One region of the Collimonas rhizosphaerae genome, then DNA from elsewhere that is predicted to be linked to it. Evidence: predicted binding sites of a transcription regulator. Region 1 holds the regulator's gene; each other region holds the start of a gene.
What was found. Region 1 encodes sigma-54, which starts transcription at its own class of promoters, with help from an activator protein. Its sites were predicted from a motif close to TGGCANGNAANCTGCTTT; they were not measured.

Region 1 (7,762 bases):
AGCCTGGACAAGGAAAAACCGCCGATGAACCTGCGCGCCGACCGCGGCAAGATCGAAGACAACAACAGCAAGGTGCATCTGTACGGCGACGTCAATGCGGACCGGCCGAAGACGCCGCAGGCCGACAATTTCCACTTGAAATCCGAATACCTGCTGCTGCTGCCCGACGACGACGTCATGCAGTCCGACAAACCGGTGGAGCTCACGCTGGGACAATCGGTATTGCATGGCACCGGCATGGATTTCAATAATTCCACGCGTGTACTGAAACTGTTCAGCAAGGTCCACGGCGTGTTTCCGCCCAAACCTCGCTGATCCAGGCAAACAGGCCATTTTATGCACACCGTTCTATCCTTTATCCAGGATTTTTCATGAAACGACTATTTTTCATATCCCTGCTGTTGCTTAGCGCCATAGGCGTGGCGCATGCAGAAAAAGCAGACTCCGAAAAACCGACGCTGATCGATTCCGACCAGCTCACCTATGACGACGTCAAGCAGGTCAATGTCGCTACCGGCAACGTGGTGCTGACGCGCGGTACGCTGCTGATGAAAGCCGACCGCGTGGTGGTGACTACCGATCCGTCCGGCTACCAGTTCGCCACCCTGTACGCAGATCCCGGCAAGCTCGCCACGTTCAAGCAAAAACGCGACGGCGGCCCCGACCTGTGGATCGACGGCCATGCCGAACGCATCGAATACGACGGCAAGACAGAAATCACCAAGCTGTTTTCCAAGGCGCAGATGCGCCGCCTGCAAGGCGACAAACCAACCGACGAAGTGAACGGCGAATTCATTTCCTACGACAGCCGCACTGAATTCTATTCGGTCAACAATACCGTCAACGGCAACAGCCAGGCAGGCGCCGGACGCATACGCGCCGTCATCCAGCCGCGCCCGAAAGCTCCGCAATGACAGCTCCCAGCACCCTGATCGTCAAAGGCCTGCAGAAAAGCTACGGCGCGCGCCAGGTAGTCCACGACGTGTCGCTGACAGTGCATTGCGGCGAAGTGGTCGGCCTGCTGGGCCCCAACGGCGCCGGCAAGACTACTTCTTTCTACATGATCGTCGGCCTGGTGCCGTCGGACGGCGGCGAGATCGACCTCGACGGCGTCGACATTTCACGCTTGCCTATCCACCGGCGTGCAGTGCTCGGCCTGTCGTACCTGCCGCAAGAGGCATCGGTGTTCCGCAAGCTGACGGTGGAAGACAATATCCGCGCCGTGCTGGAACTGCAGCGTCCCAACGGCAAGCCGCTCACCAAGGCTCAAATCGACGAGCAGCTGCAGAAGCTGCTGCACGAGCTGCAAATCGAAAAGCTGCGTGAAAACCAGGCGCTGTCGCTGTCGGGCGGTGAACGCCGGCGGGTCGAAATCGCCCGCGCGCTGGCCACCAATCCCCGCTTCGTCCTGCTGGATGAACCGTTTGCCGGGATCGATCCGATCGCCGTGATCGAGATCCAGCGCATCGTCCGCTTCCTCAAGGAACGCGGCATAGGCGTGCTGATCACCGACCACAATGTGCGCGAAACACTGGGCATCTGCGATCGCGCCTACATCATCAACCAGGGCAGCGTGCTGGCCAGCGGCAGTCCGGACGACATCATCGCCGACGAGTCGGTGCGGCGCGTATACCTGGGCGAGCATTTCCGCATGTAGCTTCATCGAGATATGCCCGAACGGTCGGGGGCAAGGGAATGCGCCGCGCTGCGGCAGCCTGCCCCGAATAAAGAAATACCAGTGAATTGTCTGCACGGAAGCCATGAAACAATCACTCCAGCTACGCACCTCGCAGCATCTTGCGCTGACACCTCAGTTGCAGCAGTCTATCCGGCTGCTGCAATTGTCCACGCTCGAACTGCACCAGGAGCTGGAACAGATCCTGTCGGACAATCCCCTGCTGGAGCGGGTCGACGACCCGCTCGACAATTCCGTACGCTTGCTGGCGGACGGCGCCATCAGCGGCACCGCGTCGACCATGGATGCCCCGGTGGGCGACAGCGAAGTGAGCAGCTCGCCGAGCGAAAGCGAAACCGGGCTGGACACGCCGCCGGCCGCCGAGAGCGGCCCGGAAAGCGGCGACAGCGAATGGAGTTTCGACGATGTCGCGCGCAGTTCAAAAACCCCGGATGACGAAGATGCGCGGCCGCAGCTGGAAGCCCACGAATCCACCTTGCGCGAACATCTGCTGCAGCAGATGCGCGAAACGCTGCACGACTTGCGTGACCGCGCCCTGGTCGAGCTGACCATCGATGCGCTGGACGACAACGGCTACCTGGAAGAATCGCTGGAAGAAATCCTGGAGCGGCTGCCGCCGGAACTGGAAATCGCCATCGAGGAATTATCGACGGCGCTGAAGATGGTGCAGAGTTTCGACCCGGCAGGCGTCGGCGCCCGCAATGCGGCGGAATGCCTGAGCTTGCAGATCAGGCGTTTTATCAAAGTGCCATTTGTCACGCGCCGGCTTGCATTGGCGATCGTGCAAGATCACCTGATGCTTTTTGCGCAACGCGATTTCAATAAAATCAAGAAGGCGCTCGATTGCGACGACGAAGACCTGCGCGAAGCGCAGGCAGTCATCAAGCAGTGCAATCCGCACCCCGGCGCGCCGTTCGCCGCCAACACTTCCGACTACGTCGTGCCCGACGTGATCGTCAGGCGCAGCAAGCAGGGCTGGCAGGTCATGCTCAACAATGACGTCATGCCAAGGCTCAGGGTGAATGTCCTGTATGCCAACATTCTGAAGCAAAGCAAGGGCGACGGCGCGCTCACTTCGCAGCTGCAGGAAGCCAAGTGGCTGATCAAGAATATGCGGCAGCGCTTCGACACCATCCTGCGCGTGGCGCAAGCCATCGTGGAACGCCAGAGGAATTTCTTTTCGCACGGCGCGGTGGCCATGCGGCCGCTTGTGTTGCGTGAAATAGCTGATACACTGGGACTACACGAGAGTACTATTTCTCGTGTAACCACTCAGAAATACATGCTCACTCCCCACGGGATGTTTGAACTGAAGTATTTCTTCGGCAGCCATGTTGCTACTGAGGCAGGTGGAGAGGCTTCCTCAACGGCAATCAGGGCACTCATTAAGCAATTGATAGGAGCGGAAGATACAAAAAATCCTTTCTCTGACAGCAAGATTGCCGACATGCTTGCGGAACAAGGTATGGTGGTAGCCCGCCGCACCGTCGCAAAATATCGCGAAGCACTGAAAATTCCGTCTGTTAATTTACGCAAGGCCTTGTAGTTCTTCTGGTTTGATTGTAAAGCTTACCCTTGCTGTGTCCAGACGAAGCGGGTTTCATTGGTTCTTGCCAGGACTGTCTGTTTTCGGACCGTCCGCCTAAAGATCCTGCGTATCCAGCTCCGGACCGCCAGCAATATTCTTGATAGGAGCGCTGTATGAACTTCACCATCAGTGGGCATCACCTCGAGTTAACCCCTGCCATTCGCGAATACGTACAAAGCAAACTAGAGCGTATCAAACGCCATTTCGACCAGGTCATCGATATCAGCGTGATCCTGACGGTCGACAAGATTACTGAAAAAGAAAAACGCCAAAAAGCGGAAATCAACCTGCGCGTAAAAGGAAAAGATTTGCATGCCGAAAGCATTGCCCACGATCTTTACGCCGCCATCGACGCCCTGATCGACAAGCTCGATCGCCAGGTGATCAAATACAAGGACAAGATGCAAGACCACCAGCATGATGCCATCAAGCACCTGCCGGAAGAACTCCCCGCCGCGACCTGATCCGACCTGCGCGAGCTGTGTGGCTCGCGCCAATAAATGAACAAGGGCGCAGTCAATGCGCCCTTTGTTATTGTCAAACCATATTATTGTTTATCGCTGCGGCGCGTCCTTATTTCAATGCGCCGAACACCTTGCCGATAATCGCGCTGCCGGCGCCGACCGGATCCTGCCGTATCGCTTTCTCTTCGTCGCCGATGATGGTGTACAGGCCGTCCAGCGCACGCTGCGTGACGTAACCTTCAACGGTGCTTTGCTGGGCTGGCACCATGCCGGTCTTGCCGACTTGCCCCATGACCGAATTGTATTGCGCCGACAAGCCGTTGCGGTCGGTCACGCCTTTGACGATAGGCAGGAATTTCTGGCCCAGTTGCGCCGAAGTCTTTGCCTTGAAGAAGTCTGTCACCGAAGTATCGCCGCCGGTCAGGATGTTTTTTGCATCCGTCACCGACATCGATTTCACTGCATTCAACAGCAGCGGCTTGGCCAACGGCACTGCCTGTTCCGCGGCATGGTTCATCGACACCACCAGGTCGTCCAGTTTCTGTCCCTGGCCGGTCATCCTCAAGAGCGGCATGGCTTTATCGAGCACGCTGGGCAAGCCGATCTTGACCTTGTCGTTGTTCAGGAAGCCATTCTCGACGCCCAGTTTGGACACCGCGACATCCGCGCCTTTTTGCAGCGCAGCTTTCAGGCCGCTGCTGGCGTCCTGGTTGCTCAAGTCGCTTAAGGACAAGGCAAGCGCGGCGGAAGCGGTTACTGCCAGGGTCAGGGTCACTGCTGTTTGGTATACGCGGCGCATAACGATCCTCATGAAATGATTGGAAAACGACAAAGTCTACCCTAACTTGTTGCGTTTAGAGCAAGGGACCGGAAATCCCTGTGGTACGCATGTCAGAGATGGCCTTCGTCTACCAGGAACAAACGCCTGTGCTCGCGTATCGCGTAACGGTCGGTCATGCCGGCGATGTAATCGGCGATCGCGCGCGCCTGCGGGCTTGCTCCGGCCGTGCCGGGCTGGCCCAGCTGATAGTCGGGCGGCAGCAAGGTCGGCTCGGCGCTGAAACAGGCATACAGTTCGGCGACGATGCGGCGCGCCTTGGCCGTCATGCGATTGACCAGGTAGTGGCGGTACAGGTTTTCGCGCAAGAAGCGCTTCAGCAGCGCTGCCTGTTGCGCCATGCCGTCGGAAAATGCAATCAGGGGCGGCGCATTGCGCACCTCGTCAACGCTCTGCAGGCGGGCATCCAGGATGCGCTGCTGCGAGGTCTGGATCAGGTCGGTGATCAAGGCGTTGATCATGCGCCGCACCGTTTCATTGATCGCGCGGCGCCCGCCGAGGCCAGGGTACAGCCGCTCGACCTCGCGGCTGTGGGTTGCATAAAAATCTATCTGGTTCATCTGCTCCAGCGTCAGCAGGCCCGAACGCAATCCGTCGTCGACATCGTGGTTGTTGTAGGCAATCTCGTCGGCCAGGTTGGCGACTTGCGCCTCCAGGCTCGGCTGCTTGCGCTGGATGAAGCGCTCGCCGATATCGCCCAGCTTCCTGGCGTTGGCCAGCGAACAGTGCTTCAGGATGCCCTCGCGGGTCTCGAACATCAGGTTCAGGCCGTCAAAAGCGCCGTAGCGCTGCTCCAGCTTGTCGACCACCCGCAGGCTCTGCAGGTTGTGTTCGAAGCCGCCATGCGCCTCCATGCAGTCATTCAGGGCATCCTGGCCGGCATGGCCGAATGGCGTATGCCCCAGGTCGTGGGCCAGTGAAATCGCCTCAACCAAATCTTCGTTCAGTTGCAGGTTGCGCGCAATCGAACGGGCGATTTGCGCCACTTCAATGCTGTGCGTCAGGCGCGTGCGGAACAGGTCGCCCTCATGGTTGACGAAAACCTGGGTCTTGTATTCCAGGCGGCGGAATGCGGTGCAATGGATGATGCGGTCGCGGTCGCGCTGGAACTCGCTGCGGGCGCTAGGTGGCGTTTCCTCGAACAGGCGTCCTCGCGACAGCCCAGAATGTGCGGCATAGGGGGCGAGAGGTTGAGCGAGAAGCGCTTCCGGGTTCATCGCGGCAAATCTCCCGAGGCTAGCTGCTGCAGCGTCGCCAGCAGTGCTTCTTGCGGCACGCCGGTGACCAGATGGCCGCCCAAGGGGTTCATCAGGATGAACTTGATCTGGCCGTCTTCGTTCTTTTTGTCGACCTGCATCAGCTCCAGCCAGCGCTGAGCGCCGAGGTTGGGCGCCTCGGTCGGCAGGCCGGCGGCGCGCACCAGCGCACTGACGCGTTCCTTGTCGACGGCGCTGATGTGCCCAAGCCGGTGCGACAGGTCAGCCGCCATCACCATGCCGCAACCGACCGCTTCACCATGCAGCCATTTGCCGTAGCCCAGGCCGGACTCGATCGCATGGCCGAAGGTATGGCCGAAATTCAGGATGGCGCGCAAGCCGCCTTCGCGTTCGTCTTGCCTGACCACGTCGGCTTTCAGCTCGCAGGAGCGGCGGATGGCGTAAGCCAGGGCAACGTTATCGCGCGCCATCAGCTTGCCGATATTGCTCTCTATCCATTTGAAGAATTCGGCGTCGATCACCGCGCCGTATTTGATCACTTCCGCCAGCCCGGCCGACAGCTCGCGCTCAGGCAGGCTGTGCAAGGTCATGGTATCGGCGATCACTGCCTGCGGCTGGTAGAAGGCGCCGATCATGTTTTTGCCGAGCGGGTGGTTGATGCCGGTCTTGCCGCCCACCGAGGAATCGACCTGCGCCAGCAGGGTAGTCGGGATCTGCACGAACGGCACGCCGCGCATGTAGGCCGAAGCAGCGAAACCGGTAAGGTCGCCGATAACGCCGCCGCCCAGGGCGATCAAGGTCGTCTTGCGGCCGCATTTTGCGCTCAGCAGCCGATCGAAGATCTGCATCAGGCTGGCCCAGTTCTTTTCTTCTTCGCCGTCCGGCAATATGATTTCCAGCACGCTCTTGCCGGCGTCTTTCAACGCCTGGCTAAACCCTTGCAGGTACAGCGGCGCGACGGTAGTGTTGGTCACCACGGCGACCTGCTTGCCGATGATCAGGCGCGCAATCCGCTCACGGTCGTTCAGCAGCGACGGTCCGATCTCGATCGGGTAGCTGCGCTCGCCCAGTTCTACCTGGAGCGTGATGGTCGGCGCCGGGGCCGGAGGGGGCGACTGCTGGTTCATAAAAGAATTTGCTGAAATAGGGGTGATAGCGCCAGCCTGGCTAACCGTGCCCGATCCTGCTTCAGGCTCGTCGGGCAGCAGTTCCAGCTGGCTCAGGATGCTGTGTACCAGGAATTGTACGTTAGGTCGGCCAGTGTCGATGACAATGTCGGCCACGTCGCGATAATACGGCTCTCGCTGCCGTGACAGTTCTTCCAGGCGCCGGCGCGGATCGGCTGTTTGCAATAGCGGCCGGTTCTTGTCGCGGCTGGTGCGCTGCAGGATGTTGTGGATGCTGGCACGCAAGTAAATCACGGTGCCGCGGTTTTTCAGGTATTCGCGGTTTTCCGGCCGCATGACAGCGCCGCCGCCGGTGGCCAGCACGATGCCGCGCCTGCCGCTGAGGTCGCGTATCACTTCCGTCTCGCGCTGGCGGAAGCTCTCTTCGCCTTCTATCTCGAAAATCAAAGGAATCGAGACGCCGGTACGCGCCTCGATTTCGTGATCCGAATCAATGAATAGCTTGTTGAGTTTTTTTGCCAGAGCGCGGCCAACCGTAGTCTTGCCCGCGCCCATCAGGCCTACCAGAAAGATATTGCCTGTGTACCGCACCATTTCACCACTCAACCTTTTGCTCAAAATACAGACACCGGCGCCAGGCCGGTGTCTTCTGTGCAATTAATGCCCAGCGAGCCGGTCGATGACGATTTTCGGTGTCAGGAAAATCAATAATTCAGTTCGTTTGTTAACAACTGCCGTTTGTTTGAAAAGATAACCCAGAACCGGAATATCTCCAAGCAGTGGCACTTTAGTAATATCGTTTGAAATCGTCTGGGTATAAATACCGCCAATC
Region 2 (7,762 bases), on a different contig from region 1:
CGTCGGCGTCGCCATTGCTGAGCATCTGGGCCGCTTCCGTCTCCAGCAGGGCAATCCAGCTTTGCTTTTCAAGCGGCCGTTCGCCGGCGCCCGCAGCTTGCGCCGCCGGCGCCAGGATTTCAGGATAGTGCGCGGCAGCGGCCGGCGCCGCCAGATGCGGATCGAACGCTACCGGCCGGCTGGCCGGGCTTTCCAGCTGCATGCTCTGGTCGCGGCCGCCGACCAGGTCTTGCGGCAGGTCCTTGATCTCGACCGTCTGGCCGGGCGCCATCACGGTAATCCAGTTGCACAGGTTTTCCAGCTGGCGCACGTTGCCTGGCAGGTCCAGGCTGCTCATGAAGCGCATGGCGTTATCGGAAACCCGCTTGCTTTCGACGCCCAGCTGCTTGGCGCTCTGGCTCAGGAAGTAGCGCGTCAGGATCGGGATGTCTTCGCGCCGCTCGCGCAAGCTCGGCAAACGCAGCCTGATCACATTCAGGCGGTGATACAAGTCTTCGCGGAATAGTCCCTCGCGTACCCGGGTTTCCAGGTTCTGGTGGGTGGCGGCGATGACGCGGACGTTGGCTTTCAGGGACTGGTGGCCGCCGACCCGATAGAAATGGCCGTCGGACAGCACGCGCAGCAGGCGCGTCTGCAGGTCGAACGGCATGTCGCCGATTTCATCGAGGAACAGGGTGCCGCCTTCAGCTTGTTCAAAACGGCCGCGGCGCGATGCCTGGGCGCCGGTAAATGCACCACGCTCGTGCCCGAACAATTCCGACTCCAGCAAATCTTTCGGAATCGCCGCGGTATTGAGGGCGATGAACGGCTGCGACGCGCGCGGGCTGTGCTTGTGCAAGGCGCGTGCGACCAGTTCCTTGCCGGTGCCCGATTCGCCGGTGATCAGCACCGTCACATTCGATTGCGACAGGCGGCCGATGGCACGGAACACGTCTTGCATGGCCGGCGCCTGCCCCAGGATTTCCGGCGTCTCGGCAGAGGCTTGCTCGACGTTGGCCTCGCGCAAGCTTTCTTCCAGCGCGCGCCGTATCAGTTCGACCGCCTTGTCGACATCGAAAGGCTTGGCCAGGTATTCGAAAGCACCGCCCTGGAATGCGGCAACCGCGGAATCCAGGTCGGAAAAAGCGGTGATGATGATCACCGGCACGCCGGGAAACTTGGCTTTGACGGTTTGCAGCAGCTCCAGGCCGGAAGCGCCCGGCATGCGGATATCGGAGACCAGCACTTGCGGCGTGCTCGATTGCAGTGCTTCGATCGCATCGCGCGCATTGGAGAAACTCTTGGTGCTCAGGTTTTCGCGGGCCAGCGCTTTTTCAAGCACCCATCGAATCGATTCGTCGTCGTCAACAATCCAGATTGGTTTCATGTGTTTTGTGCTGCGCCAGGAGCGCAGTCCGTTAAACTATTTATCAGCGCAATGACGGCCTCGCTGTTACAGCCTGTCAACTACTTGCAGGCACCGTTTGCAGGCAGCCATCAAGGCAGAGGTATCAGGATTCTGAAATCTGTATATCCCGGCCGGCTTTCGCATTCGATGACGCCCATGTGCTGTTGTACAAAGGTTTGCGCCAGCGTCAAACCCAGGCCGCTGCCGCCGTCGCGTCCCGACACCAGCGGGTAGAAAATGCGTTCTTGAATCTCGGCCGGGATGCCAGGTCCATTGTCGATGATATGCAAGTCTAGTGCCAGCCGGTAACGCACCTTGGCCAGCGTCACCTGGCGCACTACCCGGCTCTGGAAAACCAGCTCGGCATCGCCCGCCTTGATGCGCTCCTGCAACGCTTGCGCGGCATTGTGCGCGATGTTGAGGATGGCCTGGATCAGCTGTTCCTTGTCGCCGCGGAACTGCGGGATCGACAGATCGTAATCGCGCTTGATGCTCAGGCCGCTCGGGAATTCGGCCACGATCAGGCTGCGCACCCGCTCGCATACCTCGTGGATATTGACGTCGCCCACGATCTGCGCCAGCCGGTGCGGCGCCAGCAGGCGATCCACCAGGGTCTGCAGGCGATCGGCTTCCTTGATGATGACTTGCGTGTATTCGCGCAATTCCTTGACGTGGCGCTCCGGCAGTTCGAGCTCCAGCAGCTGGGCGGCGCCGCGGATGCCGCCCAGGGGATTCTTGATTTCATGGGCCAGGTTGCGAATCAGTTCCTTGTTGACCTGGCTCTGGTCGATCAGGCGCTCCTCGCGCTCCAGCTTGAGCTGCTGTACATTCTCCCGCAACTCGATCAGCACCGGCATCTCGGGGTTGTCGAGCGCGGTGACGATGGTGTCGACCCACAGCGGTTCGCGTCCCACGCGTTCCAGGATCAGGTCCTGGCGCGAGTCGTCGAACTGGTGCTGCAAGGCTTGTTCGAAAATCGCCAGCAGCTGGTCCGGGTTCAGGAACAGGTCGGACAGCGTCTGCTGCTGCAGCAGGCGGCTGGAACTTTCCAGCAGGTTTTCCGCGGCGGCGTTGGCAAACACCAGGCGTCCGTGCTGGTCCAGCACCAGCACCGCGGAAGCCAGCAGGTCAAGGCTGGCGAGCACGTTCCGTTCGGCGGTTTTTATTGGCATCCTGGCATCCTTGTCAAAAAGCCCGGCCCAGGCAAAGCGAGGCGCGGCGCGCCGGCGTCATTGAGACTGCGAGTGTGATTGAAATAGTGCATTTTCCGAGCATAACAAGCTTTGTAAGCGATGTCGGTGGGTAATATGCAGGATCGCCACATTATGGTGCGTCCGGCTCTGCTCTATCTTAAACCGGGTAGGCAAAAATAAAGGCCGCATCGGCGGCCTTATCCATTAAGCAAGGTTGATACCATGCCGTTGGTTACTTCAGATTCGACAGTTCCCGGTTGAGCGCATCGATATTTTTCTCGCTGCGGGAAATGTCTTCTTTCATCGACGCCACGCGCTCCTGGTACTTGGCGTAGTTTTTCTCGTTGCCTTGCCGCTCCGGCGTGCCGTCGTTGTAGTCTTTCTTGAGATTGGCCAGGCGCTGCTGTTCGTTCTTCAGCTCGTCCTGCAGGATCTGGCGGCGGTCGTTGTCGCGCGCCTTTTGCGTACCGTTATCGACTTTCGGAAAGTCGGTCGGGGTGGAGGCCGCCGGCTTGCTGGCAGCAGTGCCTTCGCGTGGCGGCTTGCTCGATGAAGTCACGGTCAGCGGCGGCAGGCTGACGCGCTTGCAGCCCTTGGTGTCACCCGTGTTCTTGTATTCCTTGACGCCGTTCTGGTCCACGCAAAGGTAAACCTCGCTTTGGGCGTAAGCAGTGCCTGCGGCCATGCTGACGGCCGCCAATAGCAGAAATCCCGATAAAAGACGCTTCATAGACTTTCTTCGCAATGGCAATTCAATCGAGCCGCTAGTTTATGTCAAGAAACATGCAATGACAAACCATCCTGCAGAATATAGTTTGCGATATGCAGGCGATGAAAACAAGCGTGTGAGAAAAACAAAAGGACAGGGAGTTCCCTGTCCTTTATCTTGCAGTCCGCCCTTGCAACTGGCAAGAGCGGAGGTGCAAACTTGCGAACCGACTTATACCGAATAGTACATGTCGAATTCGATCGGGTGAGTCGTCATGCGGTAGCGCTGGACTTCCTGCTTCTTCAAGTCCAGGTAGGCATCGATCATGGTGTCGCTGAATACGCCGCCGCGGGTCAGGAACTCACGGTCCTTGTCCAGCGCTTCCAGTGCTTCTTCCAGCGAAGCGCAAACGGTAGGGATCAGCGCGTCTTCTTCTGGCGGCAGGTGGTACAGGTCTTTCGATGCTGCCTCGCCCGGATGGATCTTGTTCTGCACGCCGTCCAGGCCTGCCATCAGCAATGCTGCGAAGCACAGGTACGGGTTAGCCAGCGGATCCGGGAAACGGGTTTCGATGCGGCGGCCCTTTGGATTCGCTACGTGCGGGATACGGATCGAAGCCGAACGGTTACGCGCCGAATAGGCCAGCTTGACCGGTGCTTCAAAGCCTGGAACCAGGCGCTTGTACGAGTTGGTGCCTGGATTGGTGATCGCGTTGAGCGCCTTGGCGTGCTTGATGATGCCGCCGATGTAGAACAGCGCGAATTCGGACAGGCCGGCATAGCCGTCGCCGGCGAACAGGTTCTTGCCGTCTTTCCAGACCGATTGGTGCACGTGCATGCCGGAACCGTTGTCGCCAACGATAGGCTTAGGCATGAAAGTCGCCGTCTTGCCGTAGGTGTGGGCCACGTTCCAGACCACGTACTTCAGGTTCTGGGTCCAGTCGGCGCGCTCGACCAGGGTCGAGAACTTGGTGCCGATTTCGTTCTGGCCGGCGCCTGCAACTTCGTGGTGATGCACTTCAACCGGGATGCCCAGCGATTCCAGGATCAGGCACATTTCCGAACGCATGTCCTGGAAGCTGTCGACCGGAGGCACAGGGAAATAGCCGCCCTTGACGGTTGGACGGTGGCCGGTGTTGCCGCCTTCGAGTTCGGCGCCGGTGCTCCACGATGCTTCTTCCGAACCGATCTTGACGAAGCAGCCGGACATGTCTGCGCCCCAGCGGACGTTGTCGAAAATAAAGAATTCAGGTTCCGGGCCGAAATAGGCGGTATCGCCCAGGCCGGAAGATTTCAGGTAGGCTTCAGCGCGCTTGGCGATCGAACGCGGATCGCGGTCGTAGCCTTTGCCGTCGGATGGCTCGATGACGTCACATTGCATGAACAATGTGGTTTCTTCCATGAACGGGTCGATGTTCGCGGTGTTAGGGTCCGGCATCAACAACATGTCGGAAGCTTCGATACCCTTCCACCCAGCAATAGAAGAACCGTCAAATGCATGACCCGACTCAAATTTATCGATATCGAAATGAGAGACAGGGACAGTTACGTGCTGTTCCTTGCCTTTGGTGTCAGCGAAGCGAAAATCAACGAATTTGACTTCGTTGTCTTTTGCCATTTTCAAGACTTCTGCGGCCGTCATTGCCATGTGAATCTCCTAAGATGAAAGTACTTGTAAAAAAGTACTACGGTTTTTAAATTGTGCGCCCTGCTCAGGATCTGTTGCGCGCAGTCTTCAGCGTCGCAGTAACATCATGATGTACAGGTATTGAGCAAACTATGACCGGACAGCAATTCAGTACGACCAGAACTCAGTGCAGGATGATAGCAGAATCCATGCCACCATCCTTTCATTGCGGCACGCTTATTCGATCCGGTAATTAGCTGGTTTAGAAGGCTGTATTGCGTTTTTCCGGAGTTGATCCGGTTATCGCAAATCACCGTTATGGTGCACAGGAAAATGCAAGCACCGTTTTAGTGCCTGCATCTTGACGAGCCAGGGATTGGCACCATAACGGTGCACTCGGGATATTGAATAGCCACTTGTTTAAAAAACACTTTTTGGAGATACACCATGCCCACTACCGACGAACTCCTGGCCACCGCCCGCCAACGTGGCCAGAATGACCACCTGCCCTATGCCGGCGCCGTCACCCCGAGCGAGGCGTTTGCCTTGCTGCAGGCGGAAGTCGCCGCGATCCTGGTGGATGTCCGCACCAATGCCGAACGCGACTGGGTCGGCCGGGTTTCGATCCGCGATCCGCAGCATGCGGCGGTGCAATGGTCGCAATACCCCGGCGGCGTGCAAAATCCCGATTTCCTGGCGCAGCTCGCGCAGATCGCTGAAAAAGGAACGCCGCTGCTGTTCCTGTGCCGCTCCGGCGTACGTTCGCAGCACGCGGCCAAGCTGGCGACCGAAAACGGCTACAGCAACTGTTTCAATATCCTGGAAGGCTTCGAAGGGGACAAGGACAACAATGGCCACCGCAAGAACATCAACGGCTGGTGCAAGGCCGGTTTGCCTTGGCTGGGAGCTTGAGGGAATTGCCCGGCAGGCTGGCGCGCCTGGGCGCCGGATTCAGTTGGCCTGGTAGGCGAGTATCCGGTTCTCGTATTTCTGGTCTTCGAATTCGTGCCAGGCAGTGCCGATATCGGTGAAACCGTAGGCGCGGTAAAAACCCAGTGCCTGTACATTGCCAGCCCAGGCGGTAAGCCAGAGCCGGTCGCCGGCGCTGCCGCGGGCATGGTCCAGCAGCGCGCGGCCGATGCCGCGGCCATGGAAGTGCTCCTGCACGTATAGCGTGTCGACCTCGACCCCGCCGTAGTTTTTTTCCGCGCAAGGCGAGTCCAGGCCGAGCAGGATATAGCCCCGCAGGTTTTCGCCATCCACTTCGACGAACAGCCGGCAATCGGGATCAGCGATGATCTCGCGAAAATACTCTGGCGTGAAAGTCGACAGCACCTCGCGCGCCAGGTCATCGCTGACGCCTTCGGTGGCATAGGCATGCAGCCAGACCTGGATCGACAGCGCGGTCAGGCTCATGCCGTCGGCTTGCACCGCGCTGCGGATCATGTCGCCTGTTCCGTGCGCGCCAGCGATGCGATCGCCACGCGCGCAGCCGCCAGGTCCCAGGCGGCCTGGCCGACGGTCTTATATACCGGCAAGACGGCCTGCTGGACAAAGCCGTGCGCCAGCACATCGGGCAGTTCGCGCACCTTGCTCCAGTCGACCTGCGCCTGCAGCAGATCGCCGGCTTCATGCCTGGCGCCGGCCAGGCAGTCGACCACCACGGTGCGGCTGTGCAGCAGCTCGGGCGGGAACTCGACCATGTCCGGTTTGAAGGCGCCGACGCCGATCGCCAGCGTGGTTGCCGCGACATGGGCCGGGATCACCGCGGTACGCGAGGTGGTCAAGGCAATCAAGACATCGGTGTGCGGTAAATCGGTGGCTAGCGTGGCGGCGGCCAGGGCCTTGACCGCAATCTGCGGATGGCGCAGCTGCAAGGCGTCGCAAAACGCCTGGGTCTTCTGCAGGTCGCGCGCGGCGACCCAGAATTGATTGACGCCGAAATACTCGACCAAGCCGTCGGCGTGGGCGATAGCCTGCACTCCGGTGCCGATCAGCAATGCGGACTTCGGCCTGGACGGCAGCAGCGCCTCGATGCCGAGCAGGCTTACCGCCGCAGTCCGGCGCGCGGTAACGGTAGGCCCGTGCAACAGCGCCAGCCGGCGGCCGCTGGCGGCGTCGAACACCACCACTTCGCCCTGGATCGCCGGCAACTGGAATTGCGCATTGTTGGCGTGCACGGTGATCAGCTTGGTCATGCCGATGTCAGCGGCGATAGCCGGCATGCACAGCAGCACGCTGGCCTTGTCGATTTCCACCACCATGCGTTCGGGTGCGTTGATCTCGCCTTCGCGCAATTGGCGCGCGACCTTTACCAGCGCCGGCACCAGTTCGGCATAGGGCAAGGCGGCGGCGGTGCTGTCAGCGTCGAGGATTTTCATAAGTCAGGCCGTCCAAATTAATCAGCGCAAGAAGAAACCTTGCGGAAACGGATCGCTGTCTTCCAGCACCCACTGGTTGAAACCCATGATGTGCGCATCGCCGGTGACTTCGGTAAGCGCCGCATCGAACTCGCCGACCTTGGTGGCGCCGGTCACGCGCACCCGGAAACAGCTGCCGACGATGCTCTCATTCACCAGCACCTGGTTCAGCGCCAGTTTCTGGCGCAGGAACAGCTGGGCGGCACGGCCGGAAGTGCCGGTGCCGGTCGGCGAACGGTCCACTTCGCGGTCGGCGAAGATGCAGACATTGGCCTGGTCGGCGCCGGCGCCGTTCGGCGCACCGTCGATGATGGTGCCGTACAGGGTATCCAGGCCGGGCTCCAGCGGATGCCGGATCGCCACCTGGTCCTTGACCGCCTGCTTGGTTTCCGCGCCCAGCTGTATCAGGCCGCGCACCTGCTCCGGC
Region 3 (7,762 bases), on a different contig from region 1:
AATTTCAAGTCCTGACCGATTGCACCACGCAAGTGGCCAAGGGCGATGTGGTGGTGGTGTGCGGACCGTCGGGTTCCGGTAAATCGACGCTGATCAAGACCGTCAACGGCCTGGAGCCGTTCCAGAAGGGCGAGATCACGGTCGATGGCGTTTCGGTCGGCGACCCCAAGACCAACCTGTCGAAACTGCGCGCGCGCATCGGCATGGTGTTCCAGAACTTCGAACTGTTCCCGCACATGTCGATCCGCGAGAACCTGACCATCGGCCAGGTCAAGGTGCTGGGCCGCAGCCAGGACGAAGCCAATGAAAAAGGCTTGAAGTACCTGGACCGCGTCGGCCTGATTGCACAGAAAGACAAGTTCCCTGGCCAGCTGTCCGGCGGCCAGCAGCAGCGCGTGGCGATTGCCCGTGCGTTGTCGATGGATCCGATTGCGATGCTGTTCGACGAACCGACTTCAGCGCTCGATCCGGAAATGATCAATGAAGTGCTGGATGTGATGGTCGGCCTGGCGCAAGAAGGCATGACCATGATGGTGGTGACGCATGAAATGGGCTTCGCCAAGAAGGTCGCCAACCGCGTGGTGTTCATGGACAAGGGCCTGGTGGTGGAAGACTGCACCAAGGACGAGTTCTTTGGCGCGCCGCGTTCCGACCGCGCCCGCGATTTCCTGGCCAAGATCATTCACTGATCGCTGCGTTTTGCGCGAGGCAAGAAGCCGCTCCGGAGCATATCCGGGCGGCTTTTTTGTTGCCTGGTTGCCGGGCGCGGAAGGGCAGGCGGGGAGCATCCGGCGAGGCGCCGCCCCCCGGCCTGCGGTAAAATGACGCTCATCCGAACCCCCGCCGCACCATGCTAGCCACCAAACCTTACCTGCGCAGCCTGAAACTCAATCCCGAGCTGGCGGTCGATTATGATGTGTATCCCTTCAGCATCCCGGCCGTGCGCGAACTGGAGCAGATCGATTTTCATCCTGACGTCACGTTCCTGGTCGGCGAAAACGGCGCAGGCAAATCGACCTTGCTGGAAGCGATTGCGGTTGCCTGGGGGTTTAATGCGGAAGGCGGCACCAGGAACGCGAATTTCTCTACCGCCGAAGCGCATTCCGACCTGTATCGCTACATACGGACAGTGAAGAGCTTCAAGCGGCCCCGGGCCGGCTATTTCCTGCGCGCCGAAAGTTTCTTCAACCTCGCCACCTACGAGGAAAACATGGATGACGGACAGCATCCATCCTATGGCGACAAGGGGCTGCACCGGCAATCGCATGGGGAGTCTTTCCTGGCGCTGCTGCAAAACAAGTTCCAGCCTGACGGTTTTTACATGCTGGATGAACCGGAAGCAGCGTTATCGCCCAACCGCCAGCTGGCGGCGCTGGCGATTATCCACAAGCTGGCGCAAAATCGCAGCCAGTTCATCATCGCCACCCATTCGCCTATCCTGCTGGCTTATCCCCACGCCAGGATTTACCTGCTGGACCAGAGCGGCCTTGCCGAGACCCGCTACGAAGACACCGAACACTATACGACCACGCGCCATTTCCTGAACAATCCGGCAGCCATGCTGGAGCGACTTTTTGCAGAAGAGAATGAACATGACTGATGCCTTGACCGACACACTGACCATCACCCGTCCCGACGACTGGCATTTGCACCTGCGCGACGGCGTGGCGCTGGCCGCCGTCTTGCCGCATAGCGCGCGCCAGTTCGCCCGCGCCATCGTGATGCCTAACCTGAAGCCGCCGGTGACCACCACTGCGCAGGCGGCAGCCTACCGCGAGCGCATCCTGGCAGCCTTGCCGCAGGAGCTGGCGTTCGAGCCGCTGATGACCCTGTACCTGACCAACAATACGCCGCCTGACGAGATCCGGCGCGCCAAGGACAGCGGCTTCGTGCACGCCGTCAAGCTGTATCCGGCCGGCGCCACCACCAATTCCGATGCCGGCGTAACGGACCTGGGCAAGTGCTACAAGACACTGGAAGTCATGCAGGAGCTCGGCATGCCGTTCCTGGTGCATGGCGAAGTGACCGATCCTGCAATCGATATCTTCGACCGCGAAGCGGTTTTCATCGATCGTGTGATGCAGCCGTTGCGGCGCGACATGCCGGAACTGAAAGTGGTGTTCGAGCACATCACCACCAAGGACGCCGCCCAATACGTCGAGAGCGCAAGCGGGCCGGTGGCGGCCACCGTCACGGCGCATCACCTGCTGTATAACCGCAACGAAATCTTCAAGGGCGGCATCCGGCCGCATTATTATTGCCTGCCGGTACTGAAGCGAGAAGAGCACCGGCAAGCATTGGTGCAGGCAGTGGCGTCGGGCAGCACGCGCTTCTTCCTCGGCACCGATTCAGCCCCGCATCCGAAGGGTTTGAAAGAGCACGCCTGCGGCTGTGCCGGCTGTTATACCGCGCTGCATGCGATGGAGCTGTATGCGCAGGCATTCGACCAGGCCGGCGCGCTGGACAAGCTGGAGGCGTTCGCCAGCTTCAACGGCCCCGATTTCTACAATCTGCCGCGCAACCAGGGCACGGTCACGCTGGAGCGCCAGTCGTGGACCTTGCCGGCGGAATTGCCGCTGGGCGAGACTACCCTGGTGCCGCTGAACGGCGGCGAGACGATAGATTGGCAACTGGCGTAGGGTCATTTAACACCTCCGCTTTTTACCTTTTGCATCGACATGGTGCGATTTTTGCTTGCTTGAATGGCAGGAACGGATAAAACCGGCCTTCCATCCTGTCTAACCGTAGCTCACCGATTCGCCTTCGGATCCAGGTTCAAGCATGCAAAGTCTACGTATCGTTGTTGTCAATCCGGTCGCCATCGAGGGTGACGACGATCCCGCGTTCGAGGCGCAAGCCGCGCGCGGCAAGGCTTTGCGCATCGGCTTGCTGGAGGCCGGCTACAACATAGTCGCTTCACTTCCGGCCGACCTGTACCTGCCAGAGAGAATTGCCCAGTTGCAACCAGACATGGTCATCATCGATGCTGAATCCGATGCGCGCGACGTGCTTGAGCACGTGGTGATCGCCACACGCGATGCGCGCCGCCCGATCGTCCTGTTTACCGAGGATGCAAAAACTTCCAGCATGGATGCGGCGATGGCGGCCGGTGTCTCCGCTTATATCGTGGCCGGCCTGCAGACGGCGCGCATCAAGCCGGTGCTGGAGGTCGCTCTGGCGCGCTTCCGGCAAGAGCAGAAGCTGCTGGCGGAGCTGTCCGACACCAAGCTGAAGCTGGCCGAACGCAAGTTGCTGGACCGGGCCAAGGGTTTGCTGATGGATCACCATAAGCTGACGGAGCAGGAGGCATATCAAAAGCTGCGGCGGCTGGCGATGGACAAGAACCTCAAGCTGTCCGAAGTGGCGCAACGCATTATCGACGCTGCCGACCTGCTGGGCTGACCAGGCCGTGAACTGGACGCGCGGTTGCCGCGAGCTGGTTTGGTGCATTGCACAAGGCCGGTGCGCTTTTTGAGCGGAAAACCGGCACGGTCCTGCATTTCCCCCGGTAAAAATCCCTGGCACGTGGTTTGCATAGTCCATTTCAGGCGCCAACGCTGGCGCTGCTGGAATCGGCTAACGGCGGCCGTTTCCGCATAAGACAAAGGTGTCTTTCCGCATGGCTTGTCCAGCGCGGGATGACGCCTTTTTTGTTGCCGGAAACAATCTGGAGCCATGCGATGGAAGCAAGCAATGCACTGCAGCTAAACACCCCGGACACGCCGAACACGCTTGTCGACGGCAAGCGCCGTCAACTATTACAGACCGCGACTCTCGCGGCAGGAGCCAGCATGTTAGGACTTTCCAGCACCGGTGTTTGGGCCGCAGGCTCGGACAAGCCGGAAAAAACCGAGGTCAAGATAGGCTTCATCCCGCTGACCGATTGCGCGTCGGTGGTGATGGCGTCGCTGCTCGGCTTTGACAAAAAATACGGCATCAAGATCATCCTCAGCAAGGAAACCTCATGGGCCGGCGTGCGCGACAAGCTGGCCAACGGCGAACTCGACGCCGCGCATGTGCTGTCGGGCTTGATCTACGGCGTGCAGATGGGTATAGGCGGCCAGAAGAAAGACATGGCGATCCTGATGGGGCTCAACAATAACGGCCAGGCCATCACGCTGTCCAAGAAGCTGGCCGACAAAGGCGCTGTGGACGGGCCGTCGCTAGCCAAGCTGATGGCCAGCGACAAGCGCGAATATACATTTGCCCAGACCTTCCCGACCGGCACCCACGCCATGTGGCTGTACTACTGGCTGGCCGTCAACGGCGTCAATCCGCTCAAGGACGCCAAGGTGATTACGGTGCCGCCGCCGCAGATGGTGGCCAACATGCGGGTCGGCAACATGGACGGCTTTTGCGTCGGCGAGCCTTGGGGCCACCGGGCGATCGTCGATGGCATCGGCATTACCGCCATCACGACCCAGGAAATCTGGAAAGACCATCCGGAAAAAGTGCTGGGCACTACCGCCGAGTTTGCCGCCAAGAATCCGAACACCTGCCGCGCCTTGATCGCTGCCGTGCTGGAAGCGGGGAAATGGATCGATGCTTCGCTCGCCAACAAGAACAAGATGGCCGAAGCGATCGCCGACAAATCGTATGTCAACACCAGCAAGGACGTGATCGACCAGCGCATCATGGGCCGTTACCAGAACGGCCTGGGCAAGACCTGGGACGATCCGAACTACATGAAGTTTTACAACGACGGCCTGGTCAATTTCCCCTACCTGTCGGATGGCATGTGGTTCATGACGCAGCACCGGCGCTGGGGTTTGCTGAAAAGCGACCCGGACTACCTGGCGGTGGCCAAGTCGGTCAGCCAGATCGCGCTCTACAAGGATGCGGCGGCGATGACAAACACGCCGCTGCCGAAAGACCCGCTGCGGAGCTCGAAGCTGATGGACGGCACGGTGTGGGACGGCAGGAATCCGCAAGCCTATGCCGCATCTTTCAAGATCCGTGCATAAATAAATCCAGACGTTTATGAACCGCGATTTATTGGAGAGTCACTATGAGCGCAATCATGGACACGGCGGCAAATGCCAATCGCCAGGCGGCAGCAATGGATAGCAAGGCAACCGAGGTTGTGGCTGAAGCCGCGGTCGCCGCTCCGCGCCCGCTGCCGAAAATGAACCGCCGCAGCAGCATGCCGTCCTGGCTGATGAGCATCGTTGCGCCGTTGCTTGGCCTGGCGTTCCTGGTGCTGGTGTGGCAGATCATCGCGATGAGCAACAGCCAGTTTCCGACGCCGCTGCTGACCTTGCAGGAAGCGCTCAAGCTGTTTGCCGATCCGTTCTACCGGACCAGCCCTAACGACCAGGGCATAGGCTGGAATATCCTGGCTTCACTGCAGCGGGTCGGCGTCGGCTTCGGCCTGGCGGCGCTGGTGGGGATTCCCCTGGGCTTCATGATCGGCCGCTTCAAGTTCCTCTCCAGCATGTTCGGTCCCATCATCAGCTTGCTGAAACCGGTATCGCCGCTGGCCTGGCTGCCGATCGGCCTGCTGGTGTTCAAGTCGGCCAATCCGGCGGCGATCTGGTCCATCTTCATTTGCTCGATCTGGCCGATGATCATCAACACTGCTGTCGGCGTGCAGCGGGTGCCGCAGGATTACATGAACGTGGCGCGCGTGCTGAACCTGTCGGAATGGAAAGTCATCACCAGGATCCTGTTCCCTTCGGTATTGCCGTACATGCTGACCGGCGTGCGGCTGGCGATCGGCACTGCCTGGCTGGTGATCGTCGCCGCCGAAATGCTGACCGGCGGCGTCGGCATCGGTTTCTGGGTCTGGGATGAATGGAACAACCTCAACGTGCCGCACATCATCATCGCGATAGTAGTGATCGGCGTGGTCGGCCTGGTGCTGGAGCAATTGCTGGTGGCTCTGGCCAAGGCGTTTACCTATGAGCAAGTATCGAACTAACTGACATCGGGGAAAACATGGAACAGCGCGACGCCAAATTCATCGATATCCACCAGGCTGAAATGGTGTTCAGCACCAGCAAGGGCCAGTTCCACGCACTGCGCGACATCAACCTGACGGTGCGCAAGGGCGAGTTCGTGACCTTGATCGGCCATTCCGGCTGCGGCAAGTCGACCCTGCTGAACCTGATCGCCGGTTTGCTGCTGCCGAGCGACGGCGTGCTGATTTGCGCCGGCCGTGAAATCGGCGGACCATCGCCGGAACGGGCGGTGGTGTTCCAGAACCATTCGCTGCTGCCCTGGCTTACCTGCCACGAAAATATCTATCTCGGCGTGGAGCGCGTGTTCGCCGCCACCGAAAACAAGAGTGCCTTGAAGGAGCGCACCAAGGCCGCGCTGGCGATGGTGGGATTGACGGCGGCCGGGCAAAAACGCCCGCATGAAATTTCCGGCGGCATGAAACAGAGGGTCGGCATCGCCCGCGCTTTGGCGATGGAGCCCAAGGTGCTGCTGATGGACGAACCGTTCGGCGCGCTGGACGCCTTGACCCGCGCCCATTTGCAGGACGAGCTGCTGAAGATCGTCGCCAAGACCGGATCGACGGTGGTGATGGTGACCCACGATGTCGATGAGGCGGTGCTGCTGTCCGACCGCATCGTGATGATGACCAACGGTCCGGCCGCCACCATCGGCGATATCGTGCAGGTGAGGCTGGCGCGGCCGCGTGAACGCGTGGCGCTGGCGCAGGATCCTTTGTATGCCGAGTACCGGACCTCGGTGCTGGAATTCCTGTATCGCAAACAAGCCCATCCGGCCGCGCAGGCGGCCTGAGGGAAACCAGGAACCTATGATGAAACCGCAAGGTAAAGTGATGCTGGTCGGCGCCGGACCAGGTGATCCGGACCTGCTGACGCTGAAGGCTGCCAGGGCCATCGCGCAAGCCGATGTGCTGCTGGTGGACGACCTGGTCAATCCCGAAGTGCTGGTGCATGCGCAAGACAGCGCACGGGTGATCCATGTCGGCAAGCGCGGCGGTTGCCAGTCGACCTCGCAGGAATTCATCGAACGCCTGATGGTGCTGGAAGCGCAGGCAGGCCATTGCGTGGTGCGCCTGAAAGGCGGCGACCCCTATCTGTTCGGCCGCGGCGGCGAAGAGCGCGCGCATTTGCAGCGGCAAGGGGTGGCGGTCGAAGTGGTGCCGGGCATTACCAGCGGCATGGCGGCCGCGGCCAGCATCGGCATTGCGGCGACGCATCGCGACCATAGCCAGGGCGTGATTTTCGTGACCGGCCATGGCAAGAGCGAGAGCGCCCAGCCGAACTGGACGGCGCTGGTGGCGGCCGGCATGACGCTGGTGGTGTACATGGGAGTGGCCCGCTGCGCGCAGTTGCAGCGCAGCCTGCTGCAGGCCGGCATGGCCGCAACCATGCCGGTGGCGGTGATCCAGTCGGCGACCTTGGCTACGCAGGCGCAACTGCTGACCACTCTCGCGCAGTTGCCGCAAGCCTTGCATGACAGCGGGCTCGGCAGCCCCAGCATTATCGTTATCGGCGAAGTGGTGCGTTGCGCCGATGCTGTCGCCAATATCGGCCTGGACAATTTGCAGCGGGCAGTGGGCTGAGCCGCATGCGCGCGAGGTAAAATGCGCGGCAAATGCCTACTCCTGCCGCCCTCGTCGATTGGTCACAACCCTGGCTCAAGCCGTTTCACCTGCTTGGCCAGCGCCTGAGCGTCGCCGATGACTGGCGGCAGGCATTGAATACGGCCGCCCGAGAGCGCGACATCCGCAACTACCAGGGTTTGCCGGTCAGCTTTGTGGCACAGGCCGAGCTGCCTGCGGCGA

Region 2: glnA (type I glutamate--ammonia ligase) is a predicted target of sigma-54. The motif match lies at 5,113-5,130, and genes of this name have one in related genera.
Region 3: V8G57_RS15025 (CmpA/NrtA family ABC transporter substrate-binding protein) is a predicted target of sigma-54. The motif match lies at 3,520-3,537, and genes of this name have one in related genera.

The regions. Positions count from the first base shown of each region.
Region 1 covers NZ_JBANDC010000004.1:282,730-290,491, forward strand. Annotated here, with positions in the region: gene lptC (LPS export ABC transporter periplasmic protein LptC) at 1-315, shown strand, start outside; gene lptA (lipopolysaccharide transport periplasmic protein LptA) at 372-914, shown strand; gene lptB (LPS export ABC transporter ATP-binding protein) at 911-1,657, shown strand; gene V8G57_RS07630 (RNA polymerase factor sigma-54) at 1,761-3,242, shown strand; gene hpf (ribosome hibernation-promoting factor, HPF/YfiA family) at 3,398-3,748, shown strand; gene V8G57_RS07640 (DUF4197 domain-containing protein) at 3,858-4,547, opposite strand; gene V8G57_RS07645 (deoxyguanosinetriphosphate triphosphohydrolase) at 4,640-5,803, opposite strand; gene aroKB (bifunctional shikimate kinase/3-dehydroquinate synthase AroKB) at 5,800-7,524, opposite strand; gene V8G57_RS07655 (type IV pilus secretin PilQ) at 7,588-7,762, opposite strand, start outside.
Region 2 covers NZ_JBANDC010000005.1:103,303-111,064, forward strand. Annotated here, with positions in the region: gene ntrC (nitrogen regulation protein NR(I)) at 1-1,366, opposite strand, end outside; gene glnL (nitrogen regulation protein NR(II)) at 1,477-2,559, opposite strand; gene V8G57_RS08665 (DUF4124 domain-containing protein) at 2,813-3,310, opposite strand; gene glnA (type I glutamate--ammonia ligase) at 3,521-4,936, opposite strand; gene V8G57_RS08675 (rhodanese-like domain-containing protein) at 5,363-5,827, shown strand; gene V8G57_RS08680 (GNAT family N-acetyltransferase) at 5,867-6,361, opposite strand; gene V8G57_RS08685 (delta(1)-pyrroline-2-carboxylate reductase family protein) at 6,358-7,296, opposite strand; gene lhpH (trans-3-hydroxy-L-proline dehydratase) at 7,318-7,762, opposite strand, start outside.
Region 3 covers NZ_JBANDC010000009.1:215,481-223,242, reverse strand. Annotated here, with positions in the region: gene V8G57_RS15045 (amino acid ABC transporter ATP-binding protein) at 1-689, shown strand, start outside; gene V8G57_RS15040 (AAA family ATPase) at 851-1,600, shown strand; gene pyrC (dihydroorotase) at 1,605-2,639, shown strand; gene V8G57_RS15030 (ANTAR domain-containing response regulator) at 2,782-3,402, shown strand; gene V8G57_RS15025 (CmpA/NrtA family ABC transporter substrate-binding protein) at 3,792-4,964, shown strand; gene ntrB (nitrate ABC transporter permease) at 5,126-5,920, shown strand; gene V8G57_RS15015 (ABC transporter ATP-binding protein) at 5,938-6,750, shown strand; gene cobA (uroporphyrinogen-III C-methyltransferase) at 6,770-7,540, shown strand; gene V8G57_RS15005 (DUF3025 domain-containing protein) at 7,573-7,762, shown strand, end outside.